2 regions of the Cytobacillus sp. FSL H8-0458 genome follow, and region 2 is predicted to be linked to the other one. Evidence: riboswitches for the same ligand, from Rfam matches in the RefSeq annotation. Region 2 holds a riboswitch; the other holds the start of a gene.

Region 1 (10,475 bases), 260 kb from region 2:
CAGCCCAAAAGCCCATGCGATCATTGTTCCTGCTACAACAGTAATTAAAAAGTTGCCAGGTACATTCCGCATGAATAAAATGATGGCCAGCAGGAACGTTAAGATGGTTGCAAGCACTTGCGGGTCTCCAAGCTCACCTAAAGCAATAATGGAGTTTGTCCCTTTTTCAACGATTCCGCCTTTTTCAAGTCCGATCAGCATCAGGAAAAGACCCAGTCCCACTGTTATCGCTTCTTTAAGTGAATGAGGAATCGATTCACTTAATGTCTGTGCAAATCGCGAAAAAGCCACGAACATAAAGATTAGACCGGATATGAAGACTACAGCCAATGCTTCCTGCCAGGATAAGCCCATGGATTGGACCATAGTATAGGAGAATAACGCATTTATTCCCATTCCAGGCACAAGGAGGATCGGTACATTTGCCCAAAACCCCATAATCAAGCAGCCAACCACCGAAGTTAAAATGGTTGCAAAGATAGCTGCTTCCAAAGGTATTCCTGCTTCAGAGAGAATTAGAGAGTTAACTGCGATAATATAAACAATCGTAAAAAAGCCGATTGTCCCAGCCATAACCTCCCTTTTAACAGTTGTTCCATTTGAATTCAGCTGAAAAAGCCGGTTAAACCACTTATTCATATATACTACCTATCTATTCAATTAGCCCTCTCCCTACCCGCTCTCCCCGCAGATCTAAACACGGGTGAGCCACAAGCAGTATTTTAACAAAAAAAATACATTCTGCCAATAGAAAGGTCAGACGTCTGTTCAGATATACCTAAAAAAAAACCGGCGAATATTATCCCGCCGATTTTGATTGATAACAGGTCAACATAACTGCACCTGTATACATATATATTATGAAACCTTATTCACCAACGGATAACTGTCTATATAGATTGCCCATTTCAATGGCTCCGACAGCTGCTTCCCATCCTTTGTTTCCGGCTTTGGTGCCAGCACGCTCAATAGCCTGTTCAATTGTGTCAGTTGTCAGAACTCCGAATATAACTGGGACACCGCTTTGCAATGCTATGCTGGAGACCCCTTTTGCCACTTCGCCGCTGACATAATCAAAATGCGGAGTTGCTCCGCGGATTACTGTGCCAAGTGTAATAACTGCATCAAATTTTCCGGATTGGGATAGCTTTTTAGCTGCAAGCGGGATTTCAAATGCTCCAGGAACCCATACTACTGTCACGTCTTCTTCACTCACTCCATGGCGCTTAAGTGCATCTTCCGCTCCGCTTAAAAGCTTGCCCGTAATAAATTCATTAAAACGCGACACGACAATTGCCATTTTTAATCCTGTTCCTACTAAATGTCCTTCGATTACCTTTTTCATCTCAAATCGCTCCCTTAAAATTGTAATAAATGTCCAAGTTTTGTTTTCTTTGTTTTTAAGTAATTCTCATTTTCAGATTTGGCAGGCATTTGAAGAGGAACCCGTTCGGCTACCTCCAGCCCATAGCCGCCCAATCCCGCAATCTTGCGGGGATTATTGGTTAGGAGGCGCATTTTTTTCACTCCCAGATCCCTTAGGATTTGTGCACCTACCCCATAGTCGCGAAGATCGTCCTTAAACCCGAGCTTATGATTTGCCTCGACGGTATCATAGCCTTCTTCCTGAAGCTTATAGGCTTTCAATTTATTGATCAGGCCGATGCCTCGTCCTTCCTGTCTCATGTATAAAAGAATGCCCCGGCCTTCCTTTTCAATCTGTGTCAGCGCTGCTTCAAGCTGCGGTCCGCAATCACAGCGGTTAGATCCGAATACATCTCCGGTCAGGCACTCGGAATGAACACGAAGCAATACCGGTTCATTTTCATCAATTTCTCCCTTTACAAGAGCAACATGGTCTTTTCCATCGACAGTGTTCGTATACCCTACTGCTTTAAAATCTCCAAATTCTGTTGGAAGCTGAATCTCCACTTCCCTTTTCACAATGGAGTCATGTTTCAATCGATACTCGATCAATTGCTGAATCGTAATCATTTTTAAGTTAAACGTTTCTGCCACTTTTTCAAGGTCATCCACGCGCGCCATTGTTCCATCATCTTTCATGATTTCACAGATAACCCCGGCAGGTGCAGCACCGGCAAGACGAGCCAGATCGACTGCCGCTTCAGTATGGCCTGCCCTCCTAAGGACTCCTCCTTTTTTTGCAACTAGCGGAAAAACATGTCCCGGACGGGAGAAGTCTGAAGGCTTAGCGTCACCCTCGAGCATTTCTTTTATTGTGAAAGCACGCTCAAAAGCACTGATGCCTGTAGTGCTTTTCACATGATCAATACTTACTGTGAAGGCTGTTCCATGGCTGTCAGTATTTACTTCTGCCATCGGATTCAGTTCCAGTTTTTCAGCCAGCTCCTCAGTGATGGGTGTACAAATCAGGCCTCTGCCTTCTTTGGCCATAAAGTTGATGGTTTCCGGTTTCGCATATTCCGCGATTGCCAGGAAATCCCCTTCATTTTCCCTGTCTTCATCATCACAGACTATGATGACTTTTCCTGCTTTTAAATCTTCCAAGGCCTCATTTATTTCACTGAACATGGTTTATTGCCCCTCCTTTTGCTAATTATAAGAAGCCGTTCTCCTTAAGGAATCCTTCTGATATTCCTTCTTTAGGCGGTGTGGTCTTCTGATGCTGCCTGTTCATAAAGGAATATAGATACTTGGCAAGCATATCGAATTCGAGATTAACAATGTCTCCAACTGTTTTGAAGCCCAATACCGTTTCACTCGCTGTATGGGGAATGATCGAGACTGTAACTGTATTGTCTTCATTTCCGAAAACCGTCAGTGAAATCCCATCCACTGCGATAGAGCCTTTCATAATAAGCAAATGGCTTAAGGCAGCCGGCACAGATATTTGTACATAAATAGCATTTTCACTCGATGTCTTTTTAAGAATCTGACCTGTACCATCCACATGCCCTGTCACAAAGTGCCCGCCATAACGGCCATTTGCCGACATCGCCCTTTCCAAGTTGACTTTTGTTCGTTCTTTAATGGCTGAAAGCGAAGTACTTTTGAACGTTTCAGGCATGACATCTGCTGAAAATTCATTATTTGCAAATTCCGTAACCGTGAGACACACGCCATTTACCGAAATGCTGTCCCCCAATTGAACATCTGATAAAATTTCGGAGGCCTGAATCGTCAGTTTCATTGCCTTGCCTTGCTGAACTACTTTTTTTACTGTTCCCAGTTCCTCAATAATTCCAGTAAACATTATTCCCTGGCCTCCCTCAGCGGTTTTGCGGTAATTCTAAGGTCTCCGCCAATCCTTTGAATTTCTGTGAATTCCAGTACAGAGCCGTCTTTAACATAGTCGGCACCATCCCCTCCAATAAATGGAATAGCCTTATTGCCTCCAATAATTTTAGGAGCCATATAAAGGATTATCTGCTGAAAGAAACCACTTTTTATAAATGAAGCATGAACCTCTGATCCGCCCTCAACAAATAAAGTCATGATATTTCTTTCACCTAAATTTTTTAATACTTCTTTAATCGGCACCTCAGTAGCAGGAAAAGAAAAAACTTCAGCATTATACTTCTTAATCTCTTCTGCCTTTGACCGATCTATTTCGCAGCCGGTAAAAATTATGGTCTTTACAGATTGATCTCGGATGACATTTGCGTCAGCCGGAATTCTCAGATTTGTATCTAATACAACTCGAATGGGATTTTTTCCGCCTTGGGGCAGCCTGGCGGTTAAAAGGGGATTATCGTGAATGATGGTATTTACACCTGTAAGTATTGCGTCATGTTCATGCCGTAGACGGTGTACATCCTGCCTGGATTCTGGAGAGGTAATCCATTTGCTGTCACCGGTTTTTGCAGCTGTTTTCCCATCAAACGATGAAGCTGCTTTAATGGTTACGTATGGCGTCTTTGTTTTTATAAAATGGAAAAATGGTTCGTTTAGGGCATCTGCTTCCTCCTTCAATAGACCGGTCACCACGTCAATACCGGCATCCTGCATCCTTTCGATTCCTTTGCCTGAAACCAGAGGATTTGGATCGGCAGAAGCAATAAAAACCCTATTAATTCCCGAATTAATAATTAAGTCTGCGCATGGCGGAGTCCTGCCAAAATGGCTGCACGGTTCAAGAGTGACATAAATATCAGCGCCTTTAACCTCATCGCCAGCCGCAGCAATCGCATGGACTTCTGCATGAGGAGTTCCTGCTTTCAAATGAGCACCCATCCCCAGAATTTCACCATTTTTAACAACAACCGCACCCACCTGCGGGTTAGGACTTGTTTGTCCTTTGGCTGCCGCTGCCAGACTGATGGCTAACTTCATATATTCCTGATGGTTCAAATTATTTGAATCCTCCTTCCCTTACTATTTCTCCAAATTAAGTATGAAACGGCAAAACCCCGTACACCAAGTAGGTGAAACGGGGCAATAACACATGACGAAATAAGCGTTTAAAAATGAAATTTTCAACGCGTTACTATACTCATTCCTTCTCCCATCCAGACTTTCACTGTCGGCTTTGGAATTTCACCAAATCCACCGTTTTTATAAGAAAAGCGGAAGGCGCCTGGAGCTAGACACTTATCTAGCTTCAGCATTTTGCAAACTTATCTTTTAAAAGCGCAAGCACCTATCTCTGCTAATAAAACCGGGTCACGGACTAAGAGGGCGTACCCTCATCACCGCCGGTTGGGAATTTCACCCTGCCCCGAAGGAAATCCTATTCTATTATAAGAATCTTACCATGAATAGTCGGAATATACAAAGAGAATTGGTTATAACAGAATTGAAACTTTTGCTTTTACCAGCCGTATAGTTAAAATATAGAAGAAGGAAGGAAAGGGCGGTACTAATGATTGAACAGAAAGAACAGCTGATAAATGAATTGAAGAAATGCGAAGAATGGGAAAAAGACCAAGGTGATTTGTGGTTTTGGGAGAAGCTCGGGAGGCTGCCTTTCAAACTTATTGATAGATTCACACCGGAGTTCATACAAAAAAAGGTTGGAGTGATTCTTGATGAGCTTGGCACGTACATTCAATCAGGAGGAAGATATTTAAGTTCAGCAGCAGCGTTAAAGAATTATTATCCTGGACAGAATATCCATACCCTGCAGGATGTAGAAGCCCTGCCCATAGTAAAGATAGATGAAGCCGCGGAAAAGCTAACCGCAAACCGAAAAAGGACCGCTGCATTGCAGGGTGCTGGAACTGGAGTCGGAGGGATTTTCACCCTGACCATTGATATCCCCCTTCTCCTCGGCATTCAATTAAAAACACTGCAGGATATTGCGATTTGCTATGGTTTCGATCCTGCAGATAAAAATGAAAGAATGTTCATCGTCAAAATCCTTCAATTTGTTTCCAGTGACATTGTTGGAAAAAAAACCATTCTGCAGCAGCTTACCATGTTTGGCGCTAAAGAAGAAGGACCGAAGAGGGAAGTCGTTTCTGAGCTTCAAGGCTGGAGAGAGGTTGTGTTTTCGTACAGGGACCAAATAGGATGGAAAAAACTTTTCCAAATGATCCCTATAGCCGGATTGCTTTTTGGTGCTTTTATAAATCGCTCAGCTGTTAACGATATTGCCGAAGCCGGCATAATGCTATACAGAAAAAGAGTAATCGTTAATAGGCTTCACCAGGATATGATTGCAGATATAAAACCGGAGAGCTAATATGACTCTCCGGTTTGTTTATGGAAGCTTTTTGATCTCCTTCTCCATATATTCTTCATTTAAGGCTCCCAAAACCTTTTCTCTAATAACTCCATCAGAGTCAATAAAATAGCTTGTAGGATAGGCCATAATATTATAATCCGCACCAACAGCGCCTTTTACATCCATAGGGATTGTAAAAGTCAGACCCAGCTCTTTCACGAACTTCTCAGCATCTCCATTATTCTTTTCAGTGTTTGTGAGATTTACGGCAAGAATATCGAATTTTTTATCTTTGTACTTTTTATACAGCTTTTCCATATGCGGCATTTCCGCGCGGCATGGAGGACACCAGCTTGCCCAAAAATTCAGAAGTACAGCTTTGCCCCTGTAGTCACTGAGTTTCACCGGATTTCCTTCCATATCTGTCAGTTCAAAATCTGGAGCAATGTTGCCTTTCTCCAAACCAATAGGCAAATCCTCAGGATCTTCAATTTTATCGTATTTTTGCATTTGTCCAGCCTGCTCTACTACTCCCTTTTCCTTAAGAATGGTCTTGTCAACAATGAACAGCAAAAGGACAATAATTGCAGCTGCCAGTAAAAACTTTTTCATTCCAACACCTCTGTACTGATTTCCCTATACTTAAACTGAATTTATCATACTATATGGGGAATCCAGAATCTATAAATGTGCACATGGTTTTAATGATTGCGATAAAGAAACAGAGCCGCAAAAATGGCATAAATTCTGCGCTTTTCTTTTGCATCCAGAATAATATTAAAGGAAAGGACAGGTGTGTTTGGATCCTTAAAGCGCTTCCCCCACTCAAATGGCATCCACCCTTTGCGAAGACGGGCAATTCTTTTCGATTGATCATCCAAAACCTGCAGATCTGTGTGGAAAAAGGTTTTAGGAACGGCATACTGCATATCTCCATTCTGAAACAGCAGAGTGCTTCCATCCTTTTTAAATTCGACTATTTCCCTGCAGTGTCCATCTGAAGACAAGATTTCGATTCCCTTTTTACGGATGATGATTGATGCCTCAAGATTTTCAGTATGGTCATAAACCCCCAGTATTTTTGGGAAAAATTGGTCAATAAAATAAGGAAGGAACCAGCGAATCCTCCTCATTTTCATATCTCTGATTTCACCTATCATCATTCCTTGAGGATCAAAAATAACCATTCTGAGAGAAGGAGCCGGCAAAAAAGCGATCAGCACACTTGACTGCTCTAAAAACGATAGAGGGGCTTGTCCTATATAGAAATCATTACTTGCTGCTGCCTCGGCTGCCCTTTGTTTATTCAGCAGATACATTTGATGACACAAAAAACTATAAATAACAAAAGGGATCAAAATAACAATGAAATTAGCCCCTGGAAATTTGTTGAAGAATAACAAAAGTAAGAAAGATGGGGGCATAAGTGCTGTAAGGCTTGCATTCAAAGAGATGTCAGCTGTTTTCAGGTAATAGTGCTGGATATTCATCAGTAAGTCTCCCCTGTATTATTTAATTCTCTCTATATTCTATTAATCAGGTCCAATAAAAATGAATTATGAAAGGAATTAATTGATGGGAACTCTTAATAATTCATTTCAAAAAATAAAGCTGACGGAAAGTTTCCGCCAGCCTGATTAATAGATTATTTTAACGCATTAACTGCATTTATTAGCCCGTGGCCTGATTGCTCGTCATACCCAGGACTAAAGATATCTTCTGAAGAAGTTTGAATGATGTGTTTAACTTGTGCGGGAGAGATTTTGTCTTTCCCATGTTTTGCGATGATCACACCAGCAAGTGCCGCAACTTTCGGGGCAGCCATGGAAGTTCCTCCCTTATAGCCATAGCCTCCGCCAGGGATTGTTGCTAATGCCAAGTAAGTATTATCCCTGCCCGCTCCAGTATTTGGATCATAGTTTGGTCCCAAGTCTCCTCCTGGAGCCATAACATCAATTTTTCCGACACCATAATTGGAATAGAACGCAAGATTCTTTAAAGCTCCTCCCGCAGACACCCGAATCATCAGTTGACTGCTGGGACTTCTGTGTGTGGCACCAGTATCTGAACCTGACAGCTGCCCCGGACTCTTTAAATCAACAGCGTTATTGCCTGCTGAACCAACTACAGTAACACCTTTTTGAATCGCATATTTGATAGCTCTGTTAAACATTTGCACGTCCGCTACAGTATCTTTTGTTGCATACTCAGGATTCTGGAACCAATCATATCCGCCAAGAGACATGTTAACAACATCTACATTATCATCAGCAGCTGTCATTAAAGCTTCGGCAATATGGGAAGTAGCTGCTCCCCCTTCAGGACCGAATACACGGTAAGCCGCTACCTTTAAGTCTGGTCCAACACCCATCGTTCTTCCTTTAGCTGCGATGGACCCCGCAACATGTGTTCCATGGCTGTTTTCATCCATTGGATCTGGATAGCCGGGAACAAATGATTTACCATATGCGTAATTTTCCTTTAGATCCGGGTGATTATAGTCGATACCTGTATCGATTACCCCAACCACGATATCTTTGCCATCAGCGGCCTTTCCAGTTCCTCCTGGAAGGTTCCATGATGCTCCATCATTTGTTACTTGTTTGATATCCCATTGCAGACGATTATATAAATCCGCACCATCTAATGGAAGATCTGCTTCCACTGCAGGAGCTTCGGGATATATGACATTTTCAGCGCCGGCAGCCGATACAAGGGAAGACTTTCTGATTTCATTAAGAAAGTTAGGATTTGCTGAAGAAACTTCAACAGCTCCTAATTTGTTCAGCTGATTCTCTACTTGCCCTCCAGCCTTTTTCACTAAATCTGCATACCCTGCAGGAAGCTTTGCTTCATCTTTAAAAACGACTAAATAGTTTTTTTCTGCCGTTTGGGCTTGTCCAACACCCGCAAAAACAGCTGAGGCACATAATGCCAAACTTAATGCACCCGTTACGATGCCCTTTTTCATATTCATTTTGTAATTGACCCCCCTTATATTTCCTAATTTTCATTATATTCAAAATAAATATGCCGGCAATCTTTGTTATTCGACATATCCTTCTGTCCCAAGAACAAAAGCTGCAACTAAGAACTCATATTATTTACATTAAAATCCAAAGATTTAAACAAACACAGGCATATTAGCCTTATATTCTGCAAAACATTTTTTCTTTCCATTTCCTTAATGTCGAAAAGATAAGAGTTTTGTCCTAATAAAAATAAACCGCATCCTGATAGATACGGTTAAAATTGATTGATTCTTTCAAGTGATTTTCTGGCATCATCATATCCTTGGAGATATAACTTTTCCAATTTTTGAGGATTCCGTTCCATCCGTCCCACTGTTAACGGCTCCTGCGGCTGGACGACAAGGACTGTCCCCTTCTTTTCTTCCTGCTCTACATAGCGAAGGGTCTCGTTATAGGTCCGATACCTTTCTGCCAGTGCTTTTTGCAGCCCGGTAAAATGCGGATATTTCCTTTTTACCATAAAAGCAAATTTTGAGGGCTTTTTGGAATAGCCCCGGTTTCTTGTCAGGATTACTATATTTTTTTTGAATCCATCCTGCTGCGCTTTTTTGATTGGTATGGGATCGCTGATTCCTCCATCAAGGAGGACCCTTTTATTAAAATCTACCTCAGGTGCAATAAAAGGCAGGGAACTGGATGCTTTTAAAACCTTCAGCATATCTTTCCCATAGTCTTTTCTACTGAAATAAACAGGCTTGCCTGTATGGCAATCTGTTGTTCCAATTACAAATTCAGACTGGTTTTTATAAAACTCTTCGTAGTGATACGGGACAAGCTTATTCGGTATTTCATCAAAAATAAAATCCATTCCGAAAAACTGACGCGATTTAAAGAAATTGCGCCATGAGATATATCGCGGATCTGTTACATAATCCACATTTACAATTCTGTTTCTGCCCTTTTGTTTGGACAAATACGAAGCGGCATTGCATGCCCCTGCAGAAACACCAATAACATAAGGAAAGCTGAGGTCCTGTTCAAGAAAATATTCGAGAACACCGGCTGTATACACTCCACGCATTCCTCCGCCTTCAAGCACCAGGCCCGTTTCACTGATCACCTTTCATCTTCCTTTCTATCTTTTAAAGCAATACTACCAAAATAGCACCCTCCGATATACAAATATGCCCAAAAGGAAGAAACTTGCATGAAATCAGGCAAGTTCCCTCCGTTTAAAAATCGCAATGGATGCAAGTATGGAAAGCGTAATGGCAATCACAGAAACAATAATACTCGGCAATAAATCATCAGAGAAGTTACCGCCCATGATAAAAGTATTTGTATAAGCAGACAGAAGGGCCGGACTCCACTCCAGCAGATGAGAAAGCGAAGTGCTCAATAAAGTTGCTATGATTATAATGCCAATTGAGATAAATCCAACTGCCCCAGGCGATTTTATAAATGTATTGAAGAGGATGACTATAGTGATTATAAGGGTAAGCCAGATACCATAAACAAAGAAGGATTGAAGAAAATCCGCAAAAGGAATAAATTCAAATAATATGCCCACATAGTACCAGGAGAGGAAGTAACCTAGAAAATATGAGAACCATATGAGAATCATAGAACCCGCCCACTTTGAAGTTACAAACCGAGCGTATGAAACAGGCTTCACCAGTATAAGACCCGCCACACCGCTTTTCCTTTCCCCAGCAATAGTCCCCATTGTAATTAATATAATAATAAGCACACCAAACGTATTGAACTGGCTAAGACTTGCAGCGAGTGCTTCACCTGCAGAAGGAACAGGAAGCTCGATGACTGCCCCTTCCGGAAGACCGCCTAAAGAATCAATA
Region 2 (10,475 bases):
TACCGTTCAGTATTAATAGGATTTCCGGTCTTTACACTCGGAGCTTTGATTTTTGCCATGATATGGGCACAAATCGCCTGGACTCGTTTTTGGGGATGGGATCCAAAGGAAGTATGGGCGCTCATTACCTTCCTATTTTATGCTGCCTACCTGCACCTTCGCCTTTCAAAGGGCTGGCATGGCGAAAAGTCTGCGTGGCTTGCTGTAATCGGATTTATCATTATCATGTTTAATCTGGTTGCGGTAAACCTGGTCATTGCCGGATTGCACTCCTACGCTGGATCATAATGAAAATATAAAAGCCTTCACTTCACAATAGTGGAGGCTTTATTTAAAGATTTTTTATTGAACGTCAGGGGGACTTAAAAATGGAAAACCAAGTGAAAATATTGCTAGTGGATGATGAAGAAAGAATCCGCCGTTTATTGAAAATGTACCTTGAGCGTGAAAATTATTCAATTGATGAAGCAGAGAATGGAAACCAGGCTTTGTCAAAAGCCTTGGCAAATGATTACGATGTCATTCTTTTGGATTTAATGATGCCCGGCAAAGACGGCATTGAAGTCTGCAGAGAACTGAGAGAGAAAAAAGCTACTCCGGTGATCATGCTTACAGCTAAAGGAGAAGAAGTTAACCGTGTACAGGGCTTTGAAGTCGGCACTGATGATTATATCGTAAAGCCTTTCAGTCCAAGGGAAGTTGTGCTGCGCGTGAAGGCATTATTGCGCAGATCTTCTAAAACTACTTATCTTCAGACAGAAACAACAGCAAAAGATGTAATCGTATTTCCTCATCTAACGATCGATAATGATGCTCACAAAGTATTGGCTGATGGAAAAGAAGTCAGTTTGACGCCGAAGGAATATGAACTTCTATATTTCCTGGCAAAGGCTCCAGATAAGGTATTTGACAGGGAGCATCTGCTTAAAGAAGTATGGCATTATGAATTTTTCGGAGATTTGAGAACAGTTGATACTCATGTGAAGCGTTTGCGTGAAAAACTGAATAAAGTTTCTGAGCAGGCAGCCAGAATGATTGTCACCGTTTGGGGAGTGGGCTACAAGTTCGAGGTTATCAATGAATGATGCTCTTTAGGAGTGTTGCCGGAAAGCTTTGGGGCACAATTCTTTTGTTGGTATCCTTTGTTCTGCTGATTTTAACAGTCATGCTGCTGGAGTTTTTTGAGAATTACCATATAAATGAAACAGAAAAAGGATTATCGAATACGGCCCATAAAATAACCAGAATTTTAAAAGAACATAATCGTGAAGTCGGTTTGGAGATTTCCTGGGAGCTTGTCGATGATGTTACAAAAGTAGTCATTATTAATTCGCCGAAAGAGTATTACTATTCTCCTAACCATACAGATTCATTAAAACTGCCCATTTCCTACCTCACTGAGGAAGATGATTTAAAAGAAGTTCTCACGGAAGATAAGACTGTAAAAAAAGTAACATCCGTTAATCCTGAGTATACAGACGTATCCGCAGATGACGACAGTAAAATTCTTATCATTGGAGTCCCGCTTCATGGTGACGGCAGCAATGGAGCCGTTTTTATTTATCAGTCCATCGAAGTTATGCACGAAACATTGCGTTCAACGACAAAGTTCATATTGCTTGCTGCGGGAGTTGCCATCATTTTAACAACCATCTTTGCTTTTTTCTTATCAACAAGAATCAATGCTCCGCTAAGAAAAATGAAAGAAGCTGCCTTTGAGGTAGCAAGAGGTAAATTTGATACAAAAGTTCCGATTCTGACTAATGATGAGGTTGGCGAATTAGCCATGGCTTTTAATCAGATGGGCAGACAGCTGAAATTTAATATGAATGCTTTAAGCCAGGAAAAAGAACAGCTGGCAAGCATTTTAAGCGGGATGGCCGATGGGGTAATCACCTTCAACCGGGATGGAACAATTCTGATCACCAATCCTCCTGCAGAGCGGTTTTTGCAAAGCTGGTTTTATGAGCTGGATGACATTGAGAATAATACAGAGGAAGTCCCTTCCAAAGTAATGGAGCTCTTCCAGCTTGCTGTTAATACCGAGAAGGAACAGATTGGCGAAATCTCTATCCAGGGACGTTCCTGGGTGATAATCGTCAGCCCTCTTTATAATAATAAATATATTAGGGGAGCGGTTGCAGTTATCAGGGATATGACTGAGGAGCGTAAGCTGGATAAGCTCCGCAACGATTTTATAGCGAATGTTTCACATGAATTAAGGACGCCAATTTCGATGATGCAAGGGTATAGTGAAGCGATTGTTGATGATATTGCCGGCACGGATGAAGAGAAAAAAGAGATGGCAAGTGTCATTTATGATGAATCCCTGAGAATGGGCCGGCTTGTGAATGAACTGCTGGATCTTGCCAGAATGGAAGCCGGACATATTCAGCTGACAATGGAAGAAACTGAGGTAAACTCATTTCTGCAAAGAATTACCAGGAAGTTTCAGGGGCTCGCTAAAGAGAAGGAAATTATTCTGGAACATGATTTGCAAAGCAAAGGTTTATCTATTCAATTTGATCCGGACAGAATAGAACAGGTTATGACCAATCTGATTGATAATGCCATCCGGCACACCCCTCATAACGGAGAGGTTAAAGTTATCGAACGGAGTGATGAACGGGGGCTGTTTATCGAAGTGAAAGATTCTGGCTCGGGAATCCCCGAAGAAGACCTGCCGTTCGTTTTTGAACGTTTTTATAAAGCCGACAAAGCAAGAACACGGGGGCGATCCGGAACTGGTCTTGGACTCGCAATTGCAAAAAATATTATTGTAGCTCATAAAGGGCATATTACTGTTCAAAGCAAGACCGGTCATGGTACGACATTTTCAATATTTATCCCTCGAAATGACGGATAAAGACGGGAATTATGGCGAATGTTCTTGATACACGGGAAACAATTAATTATAGGCTAGGGAAGGAGATGCAAGAATTTCCTTCCCTTTCTTTTTGAATTATAATGAAAAGGCATTGGCTGTTCGGATTCGAAGGCAGGGAGTAATCCTCCATCCAATCAGGCTATTGCGCTTTTCTGCACAATAATAATATAGTTAAACTGTAACTTTTTTTAGAGAGAGAACGACTATTTTATTGAACGGGGAGGGGAATTCATGGACTCCGTTTTTGATGAACTTTATAAAAAATACCATCAGGACGTTTTTCAATTTCTTTTTTATATGGTCAAAAACAAGGAACTGGCTGAGGATTTAGTCCAGGAAGTCTATATAAGAGTATTAAAGTCTTATGAAAGATTTGAAGGGAAAAGCAGCGAAAAAACATGGCTCTTTTCAATTGCGCGGAATGTTGCCATTGATTCCTTTCGCAAGCAAAAGGGCTGGAAACAAAAGATTATGGAGAAATTTGACTGGTCAACTCAGCAGGTAAAGGATGAGCTCCCCTTGCCTGAAGAAATTGCTGTTCAACGAGAAGAAATTCAGATGATCTATCGCTGTCTGGATTTATGCACCATGGACCAGAGGCTTGTCATTATTATGAGATATATACATGAACTTACCATTACAGAAACAGCTGATTCACTTGGCTGGACTGAAAGTAAGGTGAAGACAACACAGCATCGTGCGTTAAAGGTACTAAAAAATCATATGGAACAATTTAAGGCAAAGGAGGGAATGGATAATGAAGGAATCAAAGTGGAGCGATGAGCAGCTTAAGGAATTGCTGAGCCAGATGCCTAAAATTAAAGATAATCGTGACCCGAGAGAAATTTATCAAACCATAGAAATCAAGATGAGCAAACAAAAGAAAAGAACATGGCTGCTGCCTGCTGCAGCAGCGGCTGCTGCCTTGCTCCTGCTTTTCATTCTTGCCCCGAACCTTATGAATTGGCAGGAGTCTGCTGATAAGCAAGTCGAAATTCAATCAGAACTGACACAATCATCTGAACAAATAACAGGTGACAATAACAGCATATCGGAAGCAAAAGACGAAGATTCAGACCCGGAACCTCTTGCAAAAGAAGAAGATCCACAAGAGGATCATGCGCAGCTTTCCGGTGACCCGGAAAAAGACTCAAGCGATGATATAAGCATGAAGTCTGTTTCATCCGAAGCAAGCCCTACTGCCGTTTATGAAGAAGACTTGGCAGGAAAGGAAGTGCTGACTTATGCGATTCCTGATAAGGAGGCTCAAAATATAGTACCTGTCAGCGTTTTAGTTGATGAGGATCCGCGCAGAACGAAATTTGAGTTATTTGAAGACACGATGAGCAAACTTACTGAGGATACATGGGGTTTAGAGGATTACTATCCTTTAAAAGCAAATTTAACACATGATCAGGAAAGTAATTTACTGACAGTTGATGTGCCTGCGGATCACCCATACAGTATGTCCTCCACCACAGAGTTGCTTTTAGAGAAGGTTATGGCAAATATAATGAAAAATCTTGATATAGAAAAGATTAACCTCACGACGGAAGGGAAAGCCGGCATTGAGTTCAGCCATTATGGATATAGAGAGGAATTTATCCCGGAAAATAGCAATGGTAACTTAATTTATTATTTCTTATATTCCAATGGTTCTGATTCAACACCATTCCTGGTCCCGTTAAGAGAAGAGCTCAATTCGGTAAAAGATGCTCTAAAAGCCATGAAGCAAAATAGGACTGAAAATAATTTACAGGCATCCATACCGGATGATATTGATTTTGAAATAGAAGAAATAAAGGATGGCAAACTCATAATCCGTTTTAATAATGAATCAGAAATAATCGATAATGCACCAACACTTCATGCGATCGAAGCAATCCTTCTTACGGCAAAAGACTTTGATTTCGACACGGTCAAATTAGAAAATGCAGATGTTGATAAAATTGGCAAGTTTGATCTTAATGAGGATTTAAAGGTTCCGGTAGCTGCTAATAAACGAGATTTGCCAAATTAGAAAGGCGGCCCTATGTGGCCGTCTTTTCCATTTCAGGATAAAGTTCCTCCATATCTGCATAAAAACCTTGCTGCTGGAAGAATACTAATCACTGTGCTTTTATGAGCTTTATTGTTAATTGTTCTAAAAGAGTACAAGCTGTCATAGGGTGAAAGAGGGTGCGGAAAGAAAGCACTCGTACGGATATTTCAGCTGACATCATAGGAGGAAAAGAATGAAGGATTACATAAGGCGTTTCTTTATCGCAGGAATAATGGCTCTTTGTGTGAGTCTGCTATTTCTGGGAGGGAAGCATTCTAAAGCTGCTGAGCCAAAAATTTCTGAGTTGACAGAGCATTGGGTGTGGCCGGCAGATGGTGTTATTACGGACACGTATGGGACAAGAAGTGGTCAGCATAAGGGCATTGATATTGCCGGAGATTCCGGTTCTCCGGTTTATGCCGCTGACTCTGGAATTGTGTCCAGGTCGTATTACTCTCAAACATACGGAAATGTGATATTTATTAAACATAACAACCAAACTGAAACAGTATACGCCCATCTGAATAAACGATTATCTGCTGAAGGTGAAAAAGTTGCGCTCGGACAGAAGATCGGATTGATGGGAAGCACGGGTGACTCTTCAGGAGTCCATCTTCATTTTGAAATACATGCGCAGGCATGGACAGCTGATAAAATAAATGCAGTTGATCCTTCTGTGGCATTCGGCATGGGAGAAGTTGGACAAGCTGTAAATGCAGCGGTAAGAACTGAAAACGCACGTGAAGTTTCAGCCAGGCCGTCTAATTTTAATTCGGGGCAAATAACAAATTATTCCGGGGAAACCTACCATATAGTTAAAACCGGGGAAACATTATGGACCATCGCTGCACACTATAATCTGCAGCCCGGTGATATTGCCGATCTAAATAATATTAATCCTGATCACATTTTTACAGGTCAAAAGCTGCTGATAAAACCCGGCAAATTTAGCGAATACACTGTTAAACAAGGCGATACATTAACTTCTATAGCGAAAATGCATGATACAACAGCAGAAGCTATTAAAGAGGTAAACAATGCAAATTCAGATGTTATCAAAATTGGACAAATTCTAATCATTAACAAAAATTAGTATAGAAATGATTGCACCGCTTTACTCCCTTAAAGTATAATGGGTAAAAAACTGGGGGAGTTAGAGAAATGCTTACAGACTATCATAACCATCTTGAAAATGGCACGCTAAGCCTGGACTATTTAAAAAAATTCACAGATGCTGCAGCCCGGAAAGGGATTGAATCTTTTGGCATCTCGGAGCATGCATATCATTTCTTTCAGACAGCAGACATTCTGCAAAATCCATGGGTAAACGAAAGGCGCTTTTATGATATGAAAGACTATGTGAAAGTTTTTCAAGAAGCGTGGGGTAATAATATAGATGTAAAAATGTCAATCGAAATGGACTACACGCCGGGCAAGCATGATGAAATGGCGAAGTTTATTAACAGTTACTCATTTGATTATGTAATTGGATCCATTCATTGGGTTGGAGATTTCGGCATAGATCTTGCTGAGTTTAGAAAAGAATGGGATAAACGGGATCTTTATGAAGTATATCGGAAATATTTTGATCAAGTGGTTACACTGGCCCAATCAAATTTATTTGATATTGTAGGCCATTTAGACCTCGTGAAAATTTTTAAATATGTGCCCCAGGATGAAGAATTTTTGCTGGAGCAGTACGATCGTGCAGCCAATGCATTGTCAGAATCCAAGACATGTGTTGAAATCAGCACAGCCGGTCTGCGAAAGCCAGTCGGTGAATTATACCCGGACAAACGGCTCCTGCAGAAATGCTATGATAAAAATATCCCGATTGTACTTTCATCTGATGCGCACTTTCCTGAACATGTAGGTGCCGATTTTGATAAGGCGATTGCTCTGGCAAAAGAAGTCGGATATCAGTCCATCATGACTTTTTCCAAAGGAGAAAGAAAGGAATATCCGCTTGGATAATACAAAAGGGATGGCGGAGCCTCCCTTTTGTATTATCCAAAAAAATTTAATAGGCAAGGGCATGGATAAATATATGTATCAAGTACATACAGATAAACAAATCCCTTCACAGAATAACTTTTTTTCAGTATAATTAATCTGTATAAATAAATACGGTCTATCTTCGGGGCAGGGTGAAATTCCCGACCGGCGGTGATGGGTCAGTCTTGACTCTAAGCCCGCGAGCCTGAGAGAAGCGTTTTAATCGAAAAACGCTTTGCATTTAATTGGGCAGGATTTGGTGCGATTCCAAAGCCGACAGTACAGTCTGGATGGGAGAAGATGGAGGTTCTGCAGACGTTCAAAAAATGCAGGTTTTGAACGTTATTAAGCGTGCCTTTGCAATTCTCCCTCAAGTTATTTTAGCTTGGGGGTTATTTATTGCGAAGATATTTGCTTAGCTGAACCTTTCTTCTATAGGAGAGATAGTCCTAAAAAGGAGAGAGGAACTTGAAAAAACTTAATATCAAATCAATGGTTGCCATCGGAATGCTAAGCAGCATCTCTTACGTATTAATGCTGCTCAATTTTCCAATTCCTCCGTTTCCGCAATTTTTAATGATTGACTTCAGCGATATTCCTGCATTAATCGCAGCGTTAATCTTTGGACCGGCGGCAGGAATATTAGTGGAGCTTATTAAAAATATTCTTGATTACTTCATGACAGGGAGTGCAACAGGTGTACCTGTCGGACATATTGCAAACTTTGCGGCAGGCATTTTGTTCGTCTTGCCTACTTATTATGTATACAGAAAGCTGAAGACCAAAAAAGGCATGACGTTTGGGCTCGTAATCGGCACCATGGTGATGGCTGTTATTATGAGTGTGCTTAATTACCTTGTCATTCTGCCGGCATATACTTTCTTCCTGAATTTCCCGGCAATGTCAGCGCCTGAAATGAGAACAATGATTGTGACAGGGATTTTGCCATTCAATATTTTAAAAGGACTTATTATTTCAATTGTTTTCATGCTGATTTTTACACGCATGAGAACCTGGGTGGAAAAGCAGGCTGTAATGAAAAGCGCAGCATAATGAATATATAATTTAAAGCAGCGGCAAATGTTCCGCTGCTTTTTCAATTTGATAGCATCATAAAAAAACTCCCTTTCTAGTTGAAAGGGAGCAGTAGCTTAACAAAGATTAGAGTATGGTTGAAGGATTATTCGTATTTAAGCGGGTCGCCATCAAAAGCGTCATCAGCAACTTTGATTGAATCGGTTGGGCAGCCTTCGAATGCATCCATCATATCGTCAATTAATACATCTGGAATCTCAACGATACCCTGGTTATCATCAAGGGTAACAAATGCGATGCCTTCATCATCATAATCATAAATGTCCGGTGCAGCTGCGCCGCAAGCTCCACATGCAATGCATGTTTCTTTGTCAACAATTGTATACTTTGCCATGAAAAAAACCTCCCAAGAATTAAACAATTAATCTTCCATCAAGATGATGGTAACACATTCCTCACATCCTATTGTAAAACTGTATGTTCAACTTTTCAATAGAAAATGTATTGAGAATGCTTATCACATAAGGGTTTAGGCATAATTTACCCTGTTAAAAATAATTAAAACGGCCTGCCGATTTCTTTCATGATAAAATAGAAGTAAGAAAATGAATGTAATGAAACTTGAAAAAAATCTTAAGCCGTAAGGTGAACATTAATGCATAGATCATATTTGAAAACTGTAATAATGTACTGTGTTAAAGAATTACAGGGGCAAAGAACTATATATTCCATTTTACATTTGATGAATGGGAAAAAGTCTTCCCAGACCATCCAAGATGCTCATTTATTTCAATTAACCCCACTTTTTCGCACCTTTGGAAATTTAAGCAGGGGAGTTCTGGACCATCTTGCAGAAGAAATCATAAACAGCAGCTGGATGACTTCCATTGATGAAAAGCATTACATTTTGACTGCAGAAGGGAAGAAAGAACTGGAAAGATCTCTTTTAGAATGTCCAATTCCTTCATCATTAAACGGATGGCTGTATCATAGTACAGGTGAATTGTTTTGGGAGAGGATTACTCTTTTAATTCAGGTAATATCACATTTAAATAACAATAATGTAAAATACCTTCCTATCCAAAGGAAAAGAGATGTTCATGAATGGCTGAAAGACTTTCTGAGAACATCGGGATTTGCCCGCAATGAAGTTGGGGCTATGCTGTACAGGGAACTTGGCCAGTCCCTCGAAGAGCTAAGTGATATTAATCCTGCTGTGCTGACATTGAGGCTGACAGGCTATAACCGTATTGGCCTCACAGCTGTTCAGGCTTCAGAACAGCTCGGAATCAGTCAGGATTATTACCACCATCAGTTCCTTGGAGCTATTCACCATATACTGGAAAGAGCAAGAGAAAATCCTGCCAAATATCCGCTTATCAATAAGATCGTGAGCGATGCAGGAAATGAAGTTCAACTGACATTGTCTGCCCAAAAGACTTACACACTGTTAAAACAGGGACTGGATTTGGATGATATTGCTAAAATGAGAAGATTGAAAAAAAGTACCATTGAGGATCATGTTGTGGAAGTGGCGTTAAACGACAGTGGATTTAATATCACTCGTTATGTCTCAGAGGCTAAACAGAAACTGATCATTCATGCAGCCAGCAGTGCTGATTCATTGCAATTAAAGCAAATACGTCAAATAGTGCCTGAATCCGATTATTTTGAAATCAGATTAGTAATGGCAAAGCTTGGAGAGGGACAATGAGACTGGAAGCACTATTGCAAAGCAAATTTGGATATCCTGCCTTCAGGCCTGGACAAAAGGAAATTATTGAATCCGTGCTCGCAGGCAGAAATACTGTTGCCATGCTGCCAACAGGTACAGGTAAATCCCTTTGCTATCAGCTGCCGGGATATATGATTGAAGGCCAGGTGATTATTATTTCTCCTTTGCTGTCCCTGATGCAGGATCAGGCCGAACAGCTTATGATGAATGGGGAAAAAAAGGTGATAGCATTCAATTCTTTTTTATCCCGCACAGAAAAAAGACAGGCATTAATTAACCTGAACCAGTATAAGTTTATCTTTATTTCTCCTGAAATGCTTTATTATGAATCAGTACTAACTCAGCTGAAAAAATTGCGCATAGCTTTATTTGTTGTTGATGAGGCTCATTGCATCTCCCAATGGGGATATGATTTCAGGCCTGATTATCTAAAGCTTGGCGAAGTGAGACAAAAGATAGGAAACCCCGTTACACTTGCTTTAACTGCCACAGCTACCCGTGAAGTTAAAGCAGATATAAAAAAGTCACTCGGCATACTGGACTGCAGCGAATTTATTTTCTCGGTTGACCGTCCTAATATTGCACTGACTGTAGAAAAGGCAGAAAATTACCGTGTAAAAACAGAGAGGCTCGTGGAGCTTGCGGAGAGCCTTAAGGGTCCTGGCATTATATATTTTTCCAGCAAAAAAATGGCTGAACAAACAGCCGATCTGCTGAGGGAAAAAGGAGCTAAAAGAGTGATGGCTTATCATGGGGGAATGGATAATGAAAGCCGCATCCTT

What was found. A riboswitch is a leader RNA that binds a small molecule or an ion and turns the genes downstream of it on or off. The one in region 2 is predicted to bind FMN.
Region 1: linked by a shared signal. The riboswitch ahead of ribD (bifunctional diaminohydroxyphosphoribosylaminopyrimidine deaminase/5-amino-6-(5-phosphoribosylamino)uracil reductase RibD) and the one ahead of NYE23_RS02750 (ECF transporter S component) in region 2 are both predicted to bind FMN.

The regions. Positions count from the first base shown of each region.
Region 1 covers NZ_JBBOBR010000001.1:806,486-816,960, reverse strand. The annotation lists gene NYE23_RS04200 (NCS2 family permease) at 1-639, opposite strand, end outside; gene ribH (6,7-dimethyl-8-ribityllumazine synthase) at 869-1,345, opposite strand; gene NYE23_RS04190 (bifunctional 3,4-dihydroxy-2-butanone-4-phosphate synthase/GTP cyclohydrolase II) at 1,360-2,553, opposite strand; gene ribE (riboflavin synthase) at 2,579-3,235, opposite strand; gene ribD (bifunctional diaminohydroxyphosphoribosylaminopyrimidine deaminase/5-amino-6-(5-phosphoribosylamino)uracil reductase RibD) at 3,235-4,332, opposite strand; FMN riboswitch at 4,475-4,711, opposite strand; gene NYE23_RS04175 (EcsC family protein) at 4,844-5,665, shown strand; gene NYE23_RS04170 (TlpA disulfide reductase family protein) at 5,684-6,259, opposite strand; gene NYE23_RS04165 (hypothetical protein) at 6,349-7,137, opposite strand; gene NYE23_RS04160 (S8 family serine peptidase) at 7,293-8,624, opposite strand; gene NYE23_RS04155 (patatin-like phospholipase family protein) at 8,894-9,739, opposite strand; gene NYE23_RS04150 (ABC transporter permease) at 9,833-10,475, opposite strand, start outside.
Region 2 covers NZ_JBBOBR010000001.1:545,242-555,716, forward strand. The annotation lists gene ccsB (c-type cytochrome biogenesis protein CcsB) at 1-288, shown strand, start outside; gene NYE23_RS02720 (response regulator transcription factor) at 369-1,085, shown strand; gene NYE23_RS02725 (ATP-binding protein) at 1,082-2,866, shown strand; gene sigX (RNA polymerase sigma factor SigX) at 3,119-3,670, shown strand; gene NYE23_RS02735 (hypothetical protein) at 3,645-4,907, shown strand; gene NYE23_RS02740 (LysM peptidoglycan-binding domain-containing protein) at 5,122-6,021, shown strand; gene NYE23_RS02745 (histidinol-phosphatase) at 6,090-6,902, shown strand; FMN riboswitch at 7,058-7,229, shown strand; gene NYE23_RS02750 (ECF transporter S component) at 7,392-7,976, shown strand; gene NYE23_RS02755 (ferredoxin) at 8,104-8,352, opposite strand; gene NYE23_RS02760 (helix-turn-helix domain-containing protein) at 8,614-9,672, shown strand; gene NYE23_RS02765 (RecQ family ATP-dependent DNA helicase) at 9,669-10,475, shown strand, end outside.